3 regions of the Lacrimispora sp. genome follow, and region 2 is predicted to be linked to each of the others. Evidence: riboswitches for the same ligand, from Rfam matches in the RefSeq annotation. Region 2 holds a riboswitch; each other region holds the start of a gene.

The links. Region 2 has a riboswitch for thiamine pyrophosphate ahead of thiT (energy-coupled thiamine transporter ThiT). Riboswitches for the same ligand answer to the same signal wherever they lie in the genome.
Region 1: it holds a riboswitch for thiamine pyrophosphate, as region 2 does, so the genes downstream of both, ACLTWA_RS09215 (thiamine-binding protein) here and thiT (energy-coupled thiamine transporter ThiT) in region 2, are expected to answer to the same signal.
Region 3: it holds a riboswitch for thiamine pyrophosphate, as region 2 does, so the genes downstream of both, thiC (phosphomethylpyrimidine synthase ThiC) here and thiT (energy-coupled thiamine transporter ThiT) in region 2, are expected to answer to the same signal.

What each region holds. Positions count from the first base shown of each region.
Region 1 is NZ_JBKVXF010000002.1:219,915-224,116, forward strand. It holds gene ACLTWA_RS09210 (heavy metal translocating P-type ATPase) at 1-1,356, shown strand, start outside; TPP riboswitch at 1,402-1,513, shown strand; gene ACLTWA_RS09215 (thiamine-binding protein) at 1,573-1,869, shown strand; gene ACLTWA_RS09220 (ABC transporter permease) at 1,838-2,623, shown strand; gene ACLTWA_RS09225 (ABC transporter substrate-binding protein) at 2,639-3,649, shown strand; gene ACLTWA_RS09230 (ABC transporter ATP-binding protein) at 3,667-4,202, shown strand, end outside.
Region 2 is NZ_JBKVXF010000001.1:1,565,134-1,569,335, reverse strand. It holds gene ACLTWA_RS07495 (MarR family winged helix-turn-helix transcriptional regulator) at 1-21, shown strand, start outside; gene ACLTWA_RS07490 (MFS transporter) at 24-1,454, shown strand; gene thiT (energy-coupled thiamine transporter ThiT) at 1,549-2,223, opposite strand; TPP riboswitch at 2,250-2,348, opposite strand; gene ACLTWA_RS07480 (DMT family transporter) at 2,484-2,909, shown strand; gene ACLTWA_RS07475 (helix-hairpin-helix domain-containing protein) at 3,013-3,696, shown strand; gene ACLTWA_RS07470 (response regulator transcription factor) at 3,718-4,202, shown strand, end outside.
Region 3 is NZ_JBKVXF010000008.1:85,155-89,356, reverse strand. It holds gene thiW (energy coupling factor transporter S component ThiW) at 1-308, opposite strand, end outside; gene thiC (phosphomethylpyrimidine synthase ThiC) at 399-1,706, opposite strand; TPP riboswitch at 1,806-1,914, opposite strand; gene trpA (tryptophan synthase subunit alpha) at 1,952-2,731, opposite strand; gene trpB (tryptophan synthase subunit beta) at 2,724-3,908, opposite strand; gene ACLTWA_RS19410 (phosphoribosylanthranilate isomerase) at 3,854-4,202, opposite strand, start outside.

The DNA of each region.
Region 1 (4,202 bases), on a different contig from region 2:
AACCAGGCTTCCCTTACCGGAGAATCCCTTCCGGTGAAAAAAGAAGCCGGAGGTTATGTATATGCCGGAACTGTGGTGGAGGAAGGCGAGCTTGTCATTGCGGTCCGGGAAGTATCCGGTTCCACCCGGTTTGAAAAGATTGTTACTATGATAGAAGAGTCAGAGAAACTAAAGTCTTCCCTGGAAAGCAAGGCCGGACATCTGGCAGACCGTCTGGTCCCTTATACTCTTTTAGGGACCGGTCTGACCTGGCTGATCACCAGAAATGTAACCAGAGCCCTTTCTGTTCTTATGGTGGATTTTTCCTGTGCCTTAAAACTTGCCATGCCTGTTTCTGTGCTTTCTGCTATTCGTGAAGCCAGTCTGTATCACATGACCGTAAAAGGCGGCAAGTACCTGGAAGCAGTGGCTGATGCGACGGTGGTGGTTTTTGATAAGACAGGAACCCTTACAAAGGCCAAACCAACGGTAAAGGAAGTGGTAACGTTCGGCAGGGAAAGCAAGGAAGAAATGCTTAGAATTGCAGCCTGTCTGGAGGAACATTTCCCCCATTCCATGGCAAAGGCTGTGGTAAATGCTGCCAGGGAAATGGGGTTAGAGCATGAGGAAATGCATTCTAAGGTGGATTATATCGTGGCCCATGGCATTGCTTCTTCTATTGAGGGGAGAAAGGTGGTCATTGGCAGCTATCATTTCGTATTTGAGGATGAAGCATGTACGGTTGACCAGGCTTATCAGGAAGCGTTTCATCAGCTTCCCTCAGACTGCAGCCATCTCTACCTTGCCATGGACCAGAAGCTGGCAGCTGTGATCTGTGTGGAAGATCCTCTTCGGGAAGAGGCCGGAGCTGTAATCAATTCCCTGAAAAAGGCAGGGATTTGCAAGGTGGTCATGATGACCGGAGACAGCGAACGGACGGCCAGTGCAGTAGCAGCCAGGGTTGGTGTGGATGAATATTACTCGGAGGTCCTGCCGGAGCAGAAGGCACGTTTCATTGAGCAGGAGAAAGCGGCAGGCAACGCAGTCATTATGGTGGGAGACGGAATCAATGATTCCCCGGCCCTGTCAGCCGCAGATGTGGGAATTGCCATCAGTGACGGGGCGGAGATAGCAAGAGAGATTGCAGATATTACCATTGCTGCGGACAATCTCTATGAGATTGTCACCTTAAAGCTGTTGAGTGACAGCCTGATGAAACGGATCCACAGCAACTACCGGAATATTGTCGGAATCAATACCAGCCTGATTCTTTTGGGGGTAACAGGGATCATATCTCCAACGACTTCTGCCCTTTTACACAATCTGTCGACGCTTGGAATCAGTCTTTTAGGGATGCAGAACCTGTTAGAGGAGTGAATGGAGCAGCTTGACTTTCCTGCTGGTTCGATGTATACTTGCAATGAAAATAAAAAGGGGTGCTGGAAGAAGTCCGGCTGAGATAAAACAGTATTGTTTTGAACCCTGTAACCTGATCTGGATAATGCCAGCGTAGGAGACTTTAAGGCACAGCCTGTAGACCCGCCCGGATATCCGGACGGGTTTTCTGTATTTAAGAAAAGGAGAGAATAATATATGAATGCAAGCGTAGCGATTCAATCACTTCCGGAGGCAGCAAATGATGAGGAATTGATCCGTATTGTAGATCAGGTCATCGATTATATCAAAAGCACCGGACTTAATTATTATGTGGGACCCTTTGAGACAGCCATAGAGGGAGATTATGACGAACTGATGGATATCGTAAAGGAATGCCAGCATATAGCCATTCGTGCAGGCGCTCCCTCTGTGGCCGCTTATATTAAAGTTACTTACCGGCCGGAAGGAGAGGTATTAACGATTGAGAAGAAAGTCACAAAGCATCACCAATAAGCTGTGGTCATGTTCTGCGGTATTGGGGGTTCTTTTCTTATGGCAGGGGATATCTTCCTTTGGACTGGTGGGGTCTTATCTGCTGCCATCGCCTATAAGCGTGGGGAATGCATTTATAACCGAATTCCCGGCACTCATGGAGCATGCGAAGATAACGCTGACAGAGGCATTTACAGGACTTTTTCTGGGTGTGGCCACCGGTTTTTTCATTGCCGTATTGATGGATCATTTTAACGGACTATACCGGGCATTTTATCCTCTGATTGTTTTGACCCAGACCATACCTGCGGTGGCCCTGGCTCCGCTTCTGGTATTATGGTTCGGGTATGAGATGACACCAAAGGTAATTCTAATTGTATTGACCACATTTTTCCCTGTCACCATTGGCCTCTTAAACGGCTTTCAATCCGCAGATCCGGATGCTGTGAATCTTTTAAGGTCCATGGGGGCCGGAACCATCGGCATATTCCGTTACATCAAGCTGCCGGGAGCCATGGGGCATTTTTTTTCCAGCCTTCGCATCTCTGCTTCCTATGCCGTGGTGGGGGCGGTTATCTCCGAATGGCTGGGAGGCTTTGGGGGACTGGGGGTATATATGACCCGGGTAAGGAAAGCCTATGCCTTTGATAAAATGTTTGCAGTTATTTTTCTTATATCCGTAATCAGTCTGCTGCTTATGAAAGGGGTGGACATGCTCGCAAAAAAATGTATGCCGTGGGATAACCATAAAAGGCAGTTTTCAAATACGCCCTAAACTTTGGAGGAAAGAATGAAAAGAACAGGTTTGGCAATTTTAATTGCAGCGGCTTTTACCGCATCACTGACCGGATGCCAGAAGCTTGAAAAACAGGCAGCAGAAACAAAAACAGAAGAGTTAAAAAAGGTTACCTTTGTCCTTGACTGGACGCCTAACACCAATCATACCGGCCTTTATGTGGCACAGGAAAAGGGATATTTCAAAGAAGCAGGACTTTCCGTGGAGATCGTCCAGCCGCCGGAGGATGGAGCAGAAGTGCTGGTCGCTTCAGGAAAAGCGGACTTTGGCATGTCTTTCCAGGACACCATGGCACCGGCTCTGGCAGGGGATCAGGCACTTCCCATCACAGCAGTGGCTGCGGTGATCCAGCATAATTCCTCCGGAATCATATCCCGAAAAGGGGAAGGCATGGCATCGCCCAAAGGGATGGAAGGAAAAAAATATGCGACCTGGGACAATCCGGTGGAGAAAGCCATGATCAAAGACGTGGTAGAGGCCGATGGAGGCGACTTCTCAAAGATTGAGATGATTCCAAGTACAGTGACCGATGAAGTTTCTGCTCTGAAAACAAAATCCGTGGACGCCATATGGATCTTTTATGCCTGGGCCGGCATAAAGATGGAACAGGAAGGCCTGGATACGGACTATTTTGCATTTGCAGATTTAAACCCTGTATTTGATTATTACACACCTGTCATTATCTCCGGCAATGACTTTTTAAAGAATGATCCTGAGACGGCAAGAGCCTTCCTTGGTGCATTAAGCAGGGGATATGAAGATGCAGTAAATAATCCGGAGGAAGCGGCAGGGATTTTACTTAAGGCAGCACCGGAGCTTGATGAAGCCCTTGTAATGGAAAGTCAGAAATATCTGGCGGACAAATATCAGGATGATGTGGATGTCTGGGGATATATCGATCCGGAGCGTTGGAACCGGTTCTATAACTGGCTCAATGAAAATGGGCTTTCAAAAGCTGAGATTCCGGAAAATACCGGTTTTTCAAACGATTATCTGCCCCAGTAAAAGGTTAGGAGGAGCCAATGGTACAATTAAAGGCGGAAGGCATAAAAAAGTCCTTTGACGGAAGAACCGTACTGGAGGGAGTTTCTCTGAATCTTCGGGAAGGGGAACTGGTTTCGCTTCTCGGTGCCAGCGGCGGCGGAAAGACCACGCTGTTTCAGATTCTTGCGGGTCTTAGCCTGCCTGACGAAGGGCATGTATATATAAATGAAGAAGAAGTCACCGGCAAGCCGGGAAAGATCAGCTACATGCTGCAAAAGGATTTGCTCCTTCCATACCGCACGGTGGAAGATAATGTTGCCCTGCCGCTGCTGCTGTCAGGAATGAAAAAAGCAGAAGCCAGAAAAAAAGCTTCCGGGTATTTTGAGATGTTTGGTCTAGAGGGGACGGAGAAAAAATATCCCTCCCAGCTTTCCGGCGGCATGCGGCAGAGGGCGGCCCTTTTAAGGACTTATTTATTTTCCAGGCCCATTGCTCTTCTTGATGAACCATTTTCTGCTATTGACATGCTGACCAGGCATACCATGCATGAATGGTACTTAAAAGTGATGGAAGA
Region 2 (4,202 bases):
CAGAAAGAGGAATGGAGATAAATATGGAACAGACAAACGAAAATGTATATAATAACCGAATGCTGATTTTGCTGAATGTGGTTTTGCTTACCTTTATGGCAACGCTGGACAGCAGTATTGTCAATGTGGCCCTGCCACAGATGTCCCGGCTTCTTTCCGTCAGTTCAGAAGCGATTGCCTGGGTAGTGACGGTTTATCTGCTGGTGGTGGTAGGAACCATACTGATTTTCGGACGCCTGGGTGATATCTTTGGAAAGACCCGTATATTCCTGTACGGCGTTCTCATATTCACCCTTGGCTCTTTATTATGCGGGATATCCCATACTTTTCTCCAGCTGATTGTGTCCCGCGGAATACAGGCACTTGGAGCGGCGGCGGCCATGGGAACCAACCAGGGAATCATCACCCAGGTCTTTCCCGTTCATGAAAGGGGCAAAGCCCTTGGCATATCCGGTACCTCTGTGGCACTGGGCTCCATGGCAGGTCCGCCTTTAGGGGGATTCATCATTCACTCCTTTGCCTGGGAATATATTTTTTTAATTAACGTGCCGATTGGAATTTTCGTGTTTATTTTGGGAATGAAAATACTTCCTGTTACAAAAAAGAGTACAGCAGAACCTTTTGACGTAAAGGGCGCCATCCTGTTTTGTATATCCATTGCGTCTTTGTTCCTGTCAATGATCCTTGGGAAAAATTATGGCTATGGAAATCCGGTGATTGTGGGAGGAATGGTTTTATTTGCGGGTTCCTTTCTCCTGTTTTTATTGCTGGAGAAAAAAACAGAGATCCCCCTTCTGCCTTTGAAGCTGTTTCAGAACAGTCTGTTCTCCATCAGTATTTTTTGCGCCTTTCTCTCCTTTGTGGCAATCAGCAGTTCCACCATCATCCTGCCGTTCTATCTGCAGAATACTCTTAAGTATTCTCCGGCAGTGACAGGGATCATCTTAATGGTATCTCCGGTTATCCTGGCTGTGGTAGCGCCGGTAAGCGGTCATCTATCCGATAAGATCGGATCTGAGATTCTGACCTTTTTCGGTCTGATTCTTACGGGAACCGGTCTGGGGCTGATGTCAACCCTGACGGAGACATCAGATATAAAGTTCCTCATCGGATATCTGGCCATTATGTCCGTTGGGAACGGATTGTTCCAATCTCCCAACAACTCCCTTACCATGTCAACGGCCCCAAAAAACATGCTGGGAATCTGCGGCAGCGTCAATGCCCTGATCAGGAATCTGGGAATGATCAGCGGGGTGTCCTTTGCAGTTTTAATTCTTTACAGCCGGATGAGTGCTAAGATCGGCTATGAAGTGACCAATTACATTGAGGGGCGGGATGATATTTTTATCTATGGAATGAAAGGCGTATATGTGATTGCTGCCCTGATCTGCGGCCTGGGTGCCCTTTTTACGGCAATCCGTTTATACGGGAGGAAAATAAAAAAGACTCTGTGATATTTTGGCAGCAGGATTTATAAGTTTTCTGGAATAAAAACAGCCGCTTACACGCTGAGATTCAACAGATCACAGCGGTAAGCGGCTATTGGTTTTACACTTCGTTGACAGCCTGGCGTTTCACCTGTCCGATGGCTTTCCAGACAGGAGGCATATATAAGATGATGACTGTCAGTATTAATTCCGGAATAATATATGTGGCGTTGTAACCCAGGGTATAAAGCAGGGCGTTGGTGCCTTCCGGTGTATAAGAGGCAAAAAACACATAACCGGAAATCACATGAAATGCATACCGTCCCAGCACGCCTGTGATGTAACCGATAACCAGACCATGCTTTTTATTGGAAAACAGGCCCGATAGTCCCAGGGCACCGAAGGCCAGCGGATAATCAAGCAATACCTGTACCGGAGCATAGATATAAGGTCCCATAATAAACTGCAGGATCCCATAGGCGACACCGGTCATGATTCCGGTCTTTAATCCATACACATAACCGATCAGGCAGATGAACATCATGGAAAACAAGGTGATGGAGCCGCCGTAAGGAAGAGAGGCAAATTTAATAAAGGAAGTCACCAGAGACAGTGCCATGGCTCCTCCGCAATAGACCATTTGCCTGGTCTTTTGTGAACTTGTTTTGTCATGGGATTTTGAAAAGAACTGAAATCCGAAAAAAACGGCTGCCAGCAGCAGGAGCACAGCAAGGTATCCTGCAGGCTTTAATATGTATTCTGCATCTTCGGCAGAATACGTTAGAAAATAAGACATTTCGATTCCTCCTTCTTTGGCGCAGGAGGGGACTACTATAGCTTCCTTCCGCCGGTATTATCCGGTTCAAGTAGTGAGGGTCAGGTTCTTACCAGTCTCAGCCCAAGGCTCCCCTAGCGTGTAAAAATGTTGTGATTTTGCTGTGAGTATAGCGCAAATGCAAAAGGTTGTCAAGTCGTGTTAAATGATAATATCTGCATAAAAAAGCAAATAAAGCACAACCTAGGATATAGAAGAAAAATGGACAATGGAGGTACTTTATGACTGGCTTTGTGATCGCTCTGATTTCCGGGGCACTTATGAGCATTCAGGGAGTTTTAAATACAGGAGTCACCAAACAGACCAGCATGTGGGTGTCTACTGGATGGGTGCAGCTGACTGCGTTTTTGACCTGCATCATCTTATGGTATTTTTCAGGCCGGGAAAATATATCAGGTCTTTTTGATGTACAGCCAAGGTATATGCTGCTGGGAGGAATTATCGGAGCATTTATCACTTATACCGTAGTGAAAAGCATGGGGACCCTGGGACCGGCAAAGGCAGCTCTTGTCATCGTGGTTTCACAGATTCTGGTGGCTTACGGAGTAGAGGTGTTTGGATTATTCGGTGTGGAAAAGGTTGGATTTGAATGGAAAAAACTCATCGGTGCTGTCGTTGCAATCATCGGAATCATGATATTTAATTAATTTGGAAATAGTGCTTGTATTTACTTATTTCTTTCGGTAGAATAGTAACATAGGCTGAAGATGGTATCCTTTTTTTCCATTATTTTGTAATAGGAGGGATATCATGAAGTACCAGAAAGCGAAGATTGCGGTCATCGTTTTATGTGTTTTTGTTTCGGGTATATGTTACAGTTACAGCAGAATTCAAAAAAGCCGGACAGCGGTAGATGCGTTGCCGGAGATTACTGTATTGGAAAATATATCTGCCGGCACCCGTTTTTCCATGGAAGAATCACCGGCAGAACAGAATTCTGATTCTCCGGGATCCCATGAGAACGATGACCAGGGCAGCGGTTTTGGAAGCACAGAAGATGTTTCGTTGCTGCCTTGTTATGTACATATCTGCGGGGAAGTGGTCTCTCCCGGTGTTTACGAGCTTCCTGAGGAAAGCAGAGTCTTTCAGGCAGTGGAAAAGGCGGGAGGATTCACTCCGGATGCAGCCGCAGAAAGCCTTAATATGGCAGAGCGGATCAGGGATGGCATGAAGATCGTAGTGTTAAGCAGGGAAGAAGCCCGTTTGGCAAAAGGAAATCCGGCGGATTTTTCCCAGGGAAAATCACAGGTAAATCTTAATACTGCCGCCAAAGAAGAACTGATGACTCTTAAGGGCATTGGAGAATCCAGGGCAGAGGATATCATAAGATACCGGGACAGCCACGGAGGCTTTAAAAGGATTGAGGACATTATGAAGGTGTCCGGGATCAAAGATGCAGCATTTCAAAAGATAAAAGATGATATAACGGTTTAACATAGAAGACAGAGGTGTGATATGGCAAGTGTTTTAGTAGTTGATGATGAAAAACTGATTGTGAAGGGGATGAGGTTCAGCCTGGAACAGGATGGCATGGAAGTAGACTGTGCGTATGACGGAGAGGAAGCCATTGGTCTGGCAAAGCAGAAGGAATATGATGTGGTGCTTCTTGATGTCATGCTTCCAAAGTTTGACGGCTATGAAGTGTGCCAGGCGATCCGGGAATTTTCCGAGATGCCGATTATCATGCTGACAGCCAAGGGCAATGATATGGATAAGATTCTGGGTCTGGAATACGGAGCGGATGATTACATTACCAAACCTTTCAACATTCTTGAAGTTAAGGCAAGGATCAAGGCAATCATGCGCCGGAATGCCAAAAAGGGCAGACGGGAGCGTCAGGAGGAGAGCCGTCTGGTCACAGCAGGAGATTTAAAACTTGACCGGGACAGCAGACGGGTATTTATCGGAGAAAAAGAGATTAATTTAACGGCCAAGGAGTT
Region 3 (4,202 bases), on a different contig from region 2:
CCTATGATTTCTCCCAGGCAAGTGAGAAGAAACCGGCCTGTTTTTTTATAAAGGTATGCTCCAAGAAAGGCACCTGCCATGCTTCCGGGAAAGGCAAGAAGGCTTCCGGTTCCCATCAGATTTCGGATGAGAGAGGTAGAAAAAGCCATGGATACTCCGTAAACCGGGCCTAAAAATACGCCTGCGATTACATTGACCAGATGCTGTATGGGGAAACACCTGGAGGCCCCTATGGGAATGGAAAAGCCGGAGAGTGCAACCGTAAAGGCTACCAGCATACCGCTGACTGCCAGCTTTTTGATCTTGATTCTCTGGTTTTCCTGAGAGTCCCTATGTATTGTTGCTTGTGACTGATCATTCACGATAATTCCTCCTGTTTTGATAATTCAAACAATATATCATTCGTCAAAGATGGTGATCATTTCTCCATTAAGAATCCGGTTCATATTTTTCATGGCGCAGAAGTTGCCGCACATGGAACAGGTGTCTTCTTTTTCCGGTTTTGATGTTTCCCGGTACCGTCTGGCTTTTTCCGGGTCAATGGCAAGCTCAAACATGGCTTCCCAATCCAGACGTTTTCTTGCGTCACTCATCTGGTGATCCCAGTCCTTTGCCCCTTTGATGCCCTTGGCAATATCTGCGGCATGAGCAGCAATACGGGCGGAAATGATTCCTTCCTTAACGTCATTGGCATCCGGCAGTCTCAAATGCTCTGCAGGGGTCACATAGCAGAGAAAGGAAGCGCCTGCGGCGGCTGCAACCGCTCCTCCGATGGCAGAAGTGATATGGTCGTAGCCAGGAGCGATATCGGTGACCAAAGGTCCAAGAACATAGAAGGGAGCACCTTTGCAGATGGTCTGCTGGATCTTCATGTTGGCGGCGATCTGGTCCAGAGGCATATGGCCAGGGCCTTCGATAATGACCTGTACATGTTTCTCCCAGGCGCGGCGGGTCAGTTCTCCCAGAGTGACTAACTCCTCGATCTGGGATATATCGGAGGCATCTTCAATGCAGCCGGGACGGCAGGCATCTCCCAGACTTAAGGTCACATCGTGTTCTGCACAGATTTCCAGAATCCGGTCGTAATGCTCGTAGAAGGGATTTTCCTGTCCGGTCATCTCCATCCATGCAAAGATAATGGAGCCTCCCCTGGAAACAATGTTGGTCAGACGCCTGGCATTTTTAAATCTTTTTGCAGTCTCTTTGTTGATCCCCACATGTATAGTCATAAAATCCACACCGTCTTTGGCATGCATTTCCACAATCTGAATCCATTCTTCTGCCGTGATTTCCCCCAATGCCTTGTGGTAATAAACAACGGCATCGTAGATGGGAACGGTTCCGATGATGGCAGGGCATTCGCCGGTCAGCTTTTTGCGGAATTTTCTGGTGTCGCCGTAAGAACTTAGATCCATAATGGATTCCGCGCCCATGGCAACGGCATCGTTGACTTTTTCAAGTTCCATATTAAGGTCATTTAAATCTCTGGAAGTGCCAAGGTTTACGTTGATCTTGGTTTTCAGCATGGAGCCGATTCCATTTGGATTTAAGCAGGTATGATGTTTGTTTGCAGGGATGGCAACCTTCCCTTCTGCAACCAGCTTTTGAAGCTTTTCCGGTTCCCATTGCTCTTTTTTAGCGACCGCCAGTAATTCCTTTGTCAGAATGCCTTTTCTTGCTGCATCCATTTGTGTGGTGTAATTCATTTTTTAATCCTCCTTTTGTTATCCGGAGGGATATACGAGGGCTTTTTTTAGAAAATTACAAAAAAAGAGCCCATACCAACAGGTACAGGCTCGGAAAATACATCCGTCTCGTATAAATCCCTACGTTGGCATTACCCAAATCAGGTTATAAAGGTCGAAGTTTGATTACTTCCTCTCAGCCCGCTTACGAGCTCCCTCTTGTGGCATTAGTGTAGCACCGGGTTAGACGGTTGTCAAGAATAAAATCAGGTAATATCTGTGATGGCCTCTTTCATTTCCTTCACATAGCTGCAGATGGGTTCCACACAGCCGGTTCCGTATCTTGCCGCCAGCTTTACAATGGCGCTGCCCACGATTACACCGTCTGCCACCTGGCTCATCTCTCTTGCCTGCTCCGGCGTGGAGATACCAAATCCAATGGCGCAGGGGATATTTTTTGTCTCTTTCACCAGAGTAACCATCTCTTCCAGATTGGTGTTTATTTCCTTTCTCACACCGGTTACGCCCATGGAGGAAACGCAGTATACAAAGCCTTCTGCCTCCGATGCAATGGTCCGGATACGTTCCTTTGAAGTAGGAGCGATGAGAGATATCAAATCAATTCCGTATTTGCGGCACAGGGGCAAAAGCTCCCCTTTTTCTTCAAAAGGCATATCAGGAACAATGAGAGCATCGATGCTGCACTCTGCCATATTTTTCACAAACCGTTCACTTCCATATACGAAAACCGGATTTAAGTAGGTCATAAAGGCAAGAGGAACATCAGTCTTTTGACGGATTCTCCTGACGGATTCAAAGATTTTGTCCGTGGTGGTGCCGGCTGAGAGCGCACGCATATCTGCTTCCTGGATGACGATGCCTTCCGCCACCGGGTCAGAAAATGGGATCCCGATTTCGATTAGATCAGCCCCGGCTTCTGCCATGGCGGGAATCAGCTGTTCGGTAATGGCAAGATCCGGATCTCCTGCGGTGATAAATGGGATAAAGGCTTTCCCCTTTGAAAATGCTTTTGATGTCCTACTCATAGATTTCGACCCCCTTGTAACGGGCGATGGCAGCCACATCCTTGTCGCCCCGCCCGGATAGATTGATAACAATAATTTGATCTTTTCCCATGGAAGGAGCCACTTTTCTGGCATAAGCGATTGCATGGGCGCTTTCAATGGCCGGAATGATTCCTTCTTTTCTGGATAAGTATTCAAAGGCATCCACTGCTTCCTGATCCGTTACCGGAACGTATTGTGCGCGGCCGGAGTCAAAAAGTGCTGCGTGCTCCGGCCCCACCCCCGGATAATCAAGACCTGCGGAAATAGAATATACGGGAGCGATCTGGCCGTACTCATCCTGGCAGAAATAGGATTTCATTCCGTGAAAAATGCCAAGTGTGCCGGTGGCTAAGGTTGCGGCATTCTTATCCGTATGGATTCCGTGTCCTGCCGCTTCACAGCCTACCAGCTTTACGGAAGGCTCCTCCAGAAACTCATAAAAAAGTCCCATGGCATTGCTGCCGCCGCCCACACAGGCGATCAACAGATCCGGAAGCCTGCCCTCCTCTTTTAAAATCTGGGTGCGGACCTCTTTTCCGATGATGCTCTGAAAATCCCTTACAATGGTGGGAAAGGGGTGAGGGCCCATAACAGAGCCCAGCACATAGTGGGTATCTTCCACCCGGTTGGTCCATTCCCGAAGGGTTTCATTGACAGCATCCTTTAAGGTCCTGGTCCCGCTTTTTACCGGGTGGACGGTGGCGCCTAAAAGCTCCATGCGGAACACATTCAAAGCCTGCCGCTCCGTATCTTCTTCTCCCATAAAGATTTCGCATTCCATTCCCATCAAAGCAGCGGCAGTAGCAGTGGCCACTCCATGCTGCCCGGCGCCTGTTTCCGCAATAACCCGGGTCTTTCCCATTCTTTTTGCAAGAAGGACCTGCCCCAGCGCATTGTTGATTTTATGGGAGCCGGTATGGTTTAAATCCTCCCGCTTTAAATAAATTTTTGCACCGTTTAAATCCTTTGTCATCTGCTGGGCATAATAAAGCAGAGAAGGCCTTCCGGTATAGGTTTCATGCAGAGACTTAAGCTCTGATAAAAAGGCTTCGTCGTGGCTGTAAGTTTCATAAGCCGCCTCCAGCTCTGCCACTGCGTTCATCAGCGTTTCGGGGATAAACTGTCCGCCGTGCTGTCCAAATCTTCCTTTTCCCATTGATTTTCACTCCTTACGATTTGTATGATTTCTTTTATTTTTACAGGGTCCTTAAGGCCTTCTGTTTCCACGCTGCTGCTTAAATCCAGACAGAAGGCATTGGTTTTCATTGCTTCTTTTATGTTGGAGGCCCCAAGACCTCCCGCCAAAAACCATGGCTTTTTGATATCTGGGATCATGGTCCAGTCAAAGGCTCTGCCGCTTCCGCCGTAGGAGTCTTTGGAATAAGTATCAAAGAGCAGAAAGTCGGCAGAACATTCATTGGCCTGCAAGATATCTTCTTTGGAACGGACT